Pseudovibrio sp. Tun.PSC04-5.I4: one gene and its partner. The protein of the gene in region 1 interacts with the protein of each later gene in a pairwise test. Links are inferred from orthologs where the notes say so. Each region holds a gene or a part of one and is shown in the gene's direction. Other genes may lie near its edges. The genes, in order: leuS and ligA.

Region 1 (3,454 bases):
TTCCCAGCTTATCCATCTCAGTTTTCAGAGCTTTGGCAATCTTTTCGCGATCCACAGTGTGGATCACATCAAAAGTCTGCACCGCTTCCTTTGCTTTGTTGGACTGAAGCGGCCCGATTAGGTGAAGCTCAACACCGGAAAACTCTTCCCGCAGGCCCGGCCATTTACCCATGGCTTCCTGAACGCGGTTCTCACCAAACACGCGCTGACCAGCTTCCAGCACAGGCTTAATATCTGATGCTTCAAAGGTTTTCGAAACTGCAATCAAACAGGCAGAACCACTTGGACGCTCAGCATCCATCTCTGCTTTCTCGATATTTTCTTTCACCTCTTTAAGGCGTAGTGCAGCTGCGTCGCTCATTTCTAACTCCGGGCAAAAATACATAGTGGGGACATGAAATGCGCGTGCCAAGGCCCAAAAGCAAGAGTAGTTGCACACCATTGAGAAAATTCTGACTAAACTCCTAGGTTTTTCCTCTGTCTACCGCTTGACCAAGCCAACAATTTCTGGTGACAGTTCCAGCAAATGTAATTTGCTTGTTCAGGGCAGAAATCAAACATACGGCGGAATAAATGGCTACGGATAGGTACAATGCACGCGCAACCGAAGCGCGCTGGCAAAAAGCATGGGACGAACAAGAAATCTTCCTGACGGACAACGATGATCCGCGGGAGAAGTACTACGTACTAGAGATGTTCCCTTACCCATCCGGTCGTCTGCACATGGGGCACGTTCGCAATTACTCCATGGGTGACGTTGTTGCACGTTTCAAACGTGCTCGCGGATACAATGTCCTGCACCCAATGGGTTGGGACGCATTTGGTATGCCTGCGGAAAACGCGGCGGCTGAAAAAAAGGTACACCCAAAAGGGTGGACCTACGACAACATCGCGACAATGCGCGGTCAGCTGAAGACCATTGGTCTTTCTTTCGACTGGAGCCGCGAATTTGCGACCTGCGACGTAGATTACTACGCACAGCAGCAAGCCCTGTTCTTGGACTTCCTCGAAGCTGGCTTGGTTTACCGTAAAAACGCAAAGGTAAACTGGGATCCTGTCGACATGACTGTTCTCGCCAACGAGCAGGTTATCGACGGCAAAGGCTGGCGCTCTGGAGCTCTTGTTGAGCAAAAAGACCTGACACAGTGGTTCTTCAAGATCTCAGATCACTCAGAAGACCTGCTGGAAGCAATCGACACACTGACAGATTGGCCAGAAAAAGTTCGCTTGATGCAGAAAAACTGGATCGGCAAGTCTGTTGGCTTGAAGGTGCATTTCGAGTTTACCGAAACCGCTCCAACCGGCGACGATACTCTGGAGATCTTCACCACCCGTCCAGATACGCTGTATGGCGCATCCTTCATGGGCTTGTCTCCAGATCACCCAATCACGCAAAAACTGGCCGAAACCAAAACTGACCTTCAGAAATTCATCGCTGAATGTCGCCGTATTGGTACAACAGCTGAAGCAATTGAAACGGCTGAGAAGCTTGGCTTCGACACTGGCCTGCGCGTCAAGCACCCGCTTGACCCGTCATGGGAACTGCCAGTCTACGTCGCAAACTTCATTTTGATGGACTATGGCACAGGCGCCATCTTCGCTTGTCCGGCCCACGATCAGCGTGATCTGGACTTTGCTCACAAATACGACCTGCCAGTGAAAGCCGTTGTTTTGCCTGCAGGGGAAGACCCGGCCCTATTTGAAGTTGGAACAGAAGCCTACACAGGCGAAGGCTCCATCTTCAATTCCGATTTCATGACTGGCATGTCCATCGAAGATGCCAAAAACACGATCTCGGATAAACTGGAAAATCAGACCGCAAAAGGTCAGCAGCAAGCACATCGTGAGACAAACTACCGTCTGCGCGACTGGGGTATCTCCCGGCAGCGTTACTGGGGTTGTCCAATTCCTGTCATCCACTGTGATGACTGTGGTGTTCAGCCTGCGCCGAAGGAAAGCCTGCCAGTTGTTCTGCCGGATGATGTGACGTTCGATCGTCCCGGCAATCCGCTGGATCGTCACCCAACATGGCGCAATGTGAAATGCCCGTGTTGTGGCAAAGATGCTCAACGCGAAACGGATACCATGGACACCTTCGTGGATTCATCCTGGTACTTTGCGCGCTTCACCGATCCAAAAAACAGCAACCCGACTGACCCGAAAACGGCCAGCGAATGGCTGCCTGTTGACCAGTACATCGGCGGTGTTGAGCACGCGATTTTGCACCTGCTCTATTCTCGCTTCTTTGCTCGTGCCATGCAGATCACCAAACACCTTGATATCAAAGAGCCATTCAAAGGCCTCTTCACTCAAGGCATGGTGAACCACGAGACTTATAAGGATGCCGATGGAAAATGGATAACACCAGCCGAGATTAACATCACAGGCACCGAGGGGGATAGGAAAGCCGCTCATGCTGAAACTGGCGCACCTATTACCATCGGCTCCATCGAGAAGATGTCTAAGTCGAAAAAGAACGTTGTTGATCCAACAGATATTATCGATACTTACGGCGCTGATACTGCACGTCTGTTCGTTCTGTCAGATAGCCCGCCAGAGCGGGACATCATCTGGACCGAAGACGGTGTAATCGGCGCATGGCGCCACGTGCAACGTGTATGGCGTATCATCAATGAGGTTTTCTCCAAGACTGAAGCCAATACCGTTAAACCAGCAGAGTTTGGTGAGGACGCAACTGCACTACGGCGAGTTTCACATAAAACACTTGCTGCAATCACAAAAGACTTTGAAAACCTCGGCTTCAACCGTGCTGTTGCGCGTCTTTATGAATTCACAAACGCTATCAGCAAAGCTCTTCAGGCTGACCTGTCTAAGCCAGATATGGCTTATGCAGTGCGTGAGGCAGCTGGCTTCATCTTGCAGCTCATGGAACCAATCACACCTCACCTTTCCGAAGAATGTTGGTCATTGCTCGGCAATGAAGGCTTAGTTTCCACTGCAAATTGGCCTGCGCTGGAAGAAGAATTGCTCGTAGAAAATACCATTACGCTTCCGATTCAAATCAATGGGAAGAAAAAAGGTGAGCTAACAGTAGCAAGAGACTCTTCCAAAGAGCAGGTAGAAGAAGCTACTCTAGCGCATGAGGCTGTTCAGAAGGCTCTGGATGGCAAGGCTCCGCGTAAAATCATCGTGGTACCTCAGAGGATTGTAAATGTCGTTGTTTGATCGCCCTGCTAATTCAGGACGCCTTTCCCGTCGGGTACTTCTCGGCGGGGCAACACTTGTTGCGGGTGCCCTTCTTCTTTCCGGATGTCAGTTCCGCCCACTATATGGTGTTAGCCCAACATTAACAGGTGATGGAACTGTTGAAGAGCAAACCGTTCAAGGTCAGCTCGCCGCTATCTCAATTGATTTTCCGGGCTACGGCGATACCAGTAATATCAAGCGGATCAATCAGGTTCTCCGTAACCACTTGATCTTTGCATTCAATCGC
Region 2 (3,230 bases), 1.0 Mb from region 1 along the record:
ATAATTTCCCCGTTGGGCCGATCTTCACTGCTTTGGCCTTGATGGTTGTGATTGTGCGTATGGTCAGCTCCTGCGAGGTGCTTGGTGAGGAGGGGGATAACTTCCCTGAGGATGGGAATAATGATGAAGAACTGGGCGCGGCCTGAGAAAAGACCGTTTTTCAGAGGAACGCAGGGAAAACGTGAAAAACGCAGATCCACGCAAAGCAATTCACAAAACCTTGCAAAGTGAGACACGTGAATTCCTGTCCAAATCCATTGTTCTTGCTGGCTTGTAATCCTCAGGGGCGATAAGGATAATTCCCTTATAGATGACGAGACAGGTGGGTAGACCGGTGAGCCTTGCTGATACTTCTTTGAAAGACGTTGGAGCCTTAACTGCTGAGGACGCAGCGCTTGAGCTTGAGCGACTGGCAGGGCTGATTGCTGAATACGATAAAGCCTATCACACCGAAGATGCGCCTGTTGTTGACGATGCGACCTATGATGCCTTGCGCCGCCGCAATGTGGCGCTGGAAACTGCTTTTCCTGAGCTTGTGCGGGCAGATAGTCCAAGCGAACGGATTGGCGGGGCTGTTTCTGAAGGCTTTGGCAAAATCACCCATGCGGTGCCCATGCTTTCCTTGGACAATGCTTTTTCCGACGGTGATGTGCAGGACTTCATTGGCAAGGTGCGTCGCTTCCTGAAGTATGATCCGTTGATGGGCGCGCTTGCTGTCACGGCTGAGCCCAAGATTGACGGCCTCTCCCTATCATTGCGCTATGAAAACGGCAGGTTGGTTTATGCGGCAACGCGGGGTGATGGCACCACGGGTGAAAATGTAACGTCTAACGCGCTGACAATTCAGGATATTCCGCAGGTGTTGCCTGCTGGCGTGCCGGATGTGGTTGAGGTGCGCGGTGAAGTTTACATGGCACATGCTGATTTTGCATCGCTCAATGCCCGTATGGAAGCCAATGGCGGCAAGGTGTTTGCTAACCCGCGCAATGCGGCGGCGGGCTCGCTGCGTCAGTTGAATTCGGAGATCACCAAGACCCGCCCGCTAAAGTTTTTCGCCTATGCATGGGGCGAAATGAGCGACATTTCTGCTGATACGCAGATGGGAATGGTGGAGTTGTTCGGGCAGTGGGGGTTCCAGATCAACCCGCTGATGAAACGCTGTGAGAGCGCCGAGGAATTGCTGAAAGTCTATCATGGAATTGAAGAGGACCGCTCTGGTCTCGGCTATGATATTGACGGCGTTGTTTACAAGGTGGACCGGTTGGATCTGCAGGGCCGTTTGGGTTTTGTATCCCGATCTCCACGGTGGGCAATTGCGCACAAATTCCCAGCAGAGCGAGCATTTACTACCCTCAATGCCATCGAGATACAGGTTGGGCGCACAGGGGCATTGGCGCCAGTTGCAAAGCTTGAGCCTGTTACCGTTGGCGGTGTTGTGGTTTCCAATGCATCGCTCCATAATGAAGACTACATTAAAGGCATCGGTCAGGACGGCGAATCTATTCGTGGTGGCAGGGACTTACGGGTTGGCGATACGGTCATTATCCAACGTGCTGGCGATGTTATTCCGCAGATCGTTGATGTTGATGTGAGCAAGCGTACTGCTGAATCGGTTTCATTTGAATACCCTGAAATCTGTCCTGCTTGCGGTTCTCATGCTGTTCGTGAAATAAACCCGAATTCAGGTAAGGTTGATGTCATTCGCCGCTGTACTGGCGGTTTGATTTGCCCTGCACAGGCTATTGAAAAACTAAAGCATTTCGTATCCCGCAATGCCTTGGATATTGAGGGTCTTGGCGAAAAACAGATTGAGGCGTTTTATGAGTATGACATGGACAAGGGCGGTGTTCGCAGCCCTGCCGACATATTCACGCTAGCAGAACGGGATAAGAGCTCATTTAACAAGTTAAGGAGCCGCGAAGGGTGGGGCGCTGTCTCGGCGCGTAAACTGTTCGATGCTATTGATGGCAAACGCCAAATTGAGTTGAACCGTTTGATTTTTGGCCTCGGAATTCGCCATGTCGGGGAGGGGAATGCCAAGCTGCTCGCTCGGGCTTATACCTCCTGGACTGGCTTTAATGAGGCCATGAATTCTGCGACGGATACGACTTCGGATGCCTATCGTGATCTCAACGATATTGATGGTATCGGCGGAACTGTTGCCAATGCCTTGGTTGAGTTCTTCGCGGAGGAACATAACCGAGAAGCCCTTGATGCTTTGCTGGCGGAAATTACACCACTTAATGTTGTTGTTGCCGATAGCTCAGGCAGCCCTGTTGCAGGTAAAACACTCGTGTTTACAGGTAGTTTGGAACGGATGAGCCGCGATGAAGCTAAGGCGCGGGCCGAAAGCTTGGGCGCGAAAGTATCAGGCTCGGTCTCCCAGAAAACGGATCTGGTGATTGCTGGACCTAAAGCAGGTTCCAAGCTTACCAAGGCACAAAGCCTTGGCATTGATGTTATCTCAGAGGACGACTGGTTCGAGCTTGTCGGCGACAATTAGAAGCAAAATGGTCAGGCTCTTATAAAATTCAGTCGTGGTCCGGGGTTTACCCCGGGCCGAACTTCAGTGTAGCGACTAGCTTTACTGAGGCTTCCGCTTTTTTACCGATGTAAACGAGCAGGTTTTTCTTGTCGTATTGCACGCTCATCTCAATTTTTTTGGAAACGTCTTTTTTGAGTTTATCATAAGCTTTGGTCACGTCATCACAAAGCTTTGCAAGTTTATCGTATTCCAGCTTTTTCTTGGCCACAACAGGTCTTGCTTTGATTAGTTTTTTGAGTTCAGTTTGAGAATCTATAAAATTCTGATCTTTCTTAGGGTCCAGTTTTTTTTCTACTAGCCTGCTTTCTATTACATCCAGCATTTGTTTTTTAGCACTGATCTCAGAATCCAAACGGCTCAAAGCATTAGCGTAGGTTAGAGCTGCTTTTTTCTTCTTCTCTACAGTTTCAATTTGCGTGCGTGCTTTGGCAAGTTCAGGAGCTGCGTCTACATGGTTGTCATAGGACTGCCGCATAGCTCCTTTGCCTTGAAAAATTGCTTTATCGAAGCGTCCTTTATCAGCAGAATTCAGGCCGACACGGCTATTAATCTGGCTCCAAAGCGAAGAGTAAGAGCCGTAAAAGTCGTCAAAGTTTTTGAATTTACACAATACCTGCGGCATGTTTTTTTCTCCATCAAGGTTGGGTTCGCATACTGCTAGATCTAACAATAATTCTGGAGACAA

What was found.
Region 2: the proteins of leuS (region 1) and ligA interact in binary tests that used the Escherichia coli proteins (3 or more experiments, as listed by UniProt). The link is inferred for Pseudovibrio sp. Tun.PSC04-5.I4 from one-to-one orthologs.

What each region holds. Positions count from the first base shown.
Region 1 is NZ_FNLB01000006.1:3,036,719-3,040,172, reverse strand. What follows is about bases 257-3,386. They hold leuS (leucine--tRNA ligase), read left to right. Parts: upstream 257-573; coding sequence 574-3,186; downstream 3,187-3,386. Other genes in these bases: lptE (LPS assembly lipoprotein LptE), read left to right, coding at 3,173-3,386; BLS62_RS19365 (YggS family pyridoxal phosphate-dependent enzyme), read right to left, coding at 257-361. In the rest of the region: more of BLS62_RS19365, read right to left, coding at 1-256; more of lptE, read left to right, coding at 3,387-3,454.
Region 2 is NZ_FNLB01000006.1:4,070,226-4,073,455, forward strand. Bases 1-2,906 are described here. They hold ligA (NAD-dependent DNA ligase LigA), read left to right. Parts: upstream 1-310; coding sequence 311-2,503; downstream 2,504-2,906. Other genes in these bases: BLS62_RS24135 (glycosyltransferase family 87 protein), read left to right, coding at 1-146; BLS62_RS24145 (hypothetical protein), read right to left, coding at 2,550-2,906. In the rest of the region: more of BLS62_RS24145, read right to left, coding at 2,907-3,230. UniProt on the Escherichia coli protein: DNA ligase that catalyzes the formation of phosphodiester linkages between 5'-phosphoryl and 3'-hydroxyl groups in double-stranded DNA using NAD as a coenzyme and as the energy source for the reaction.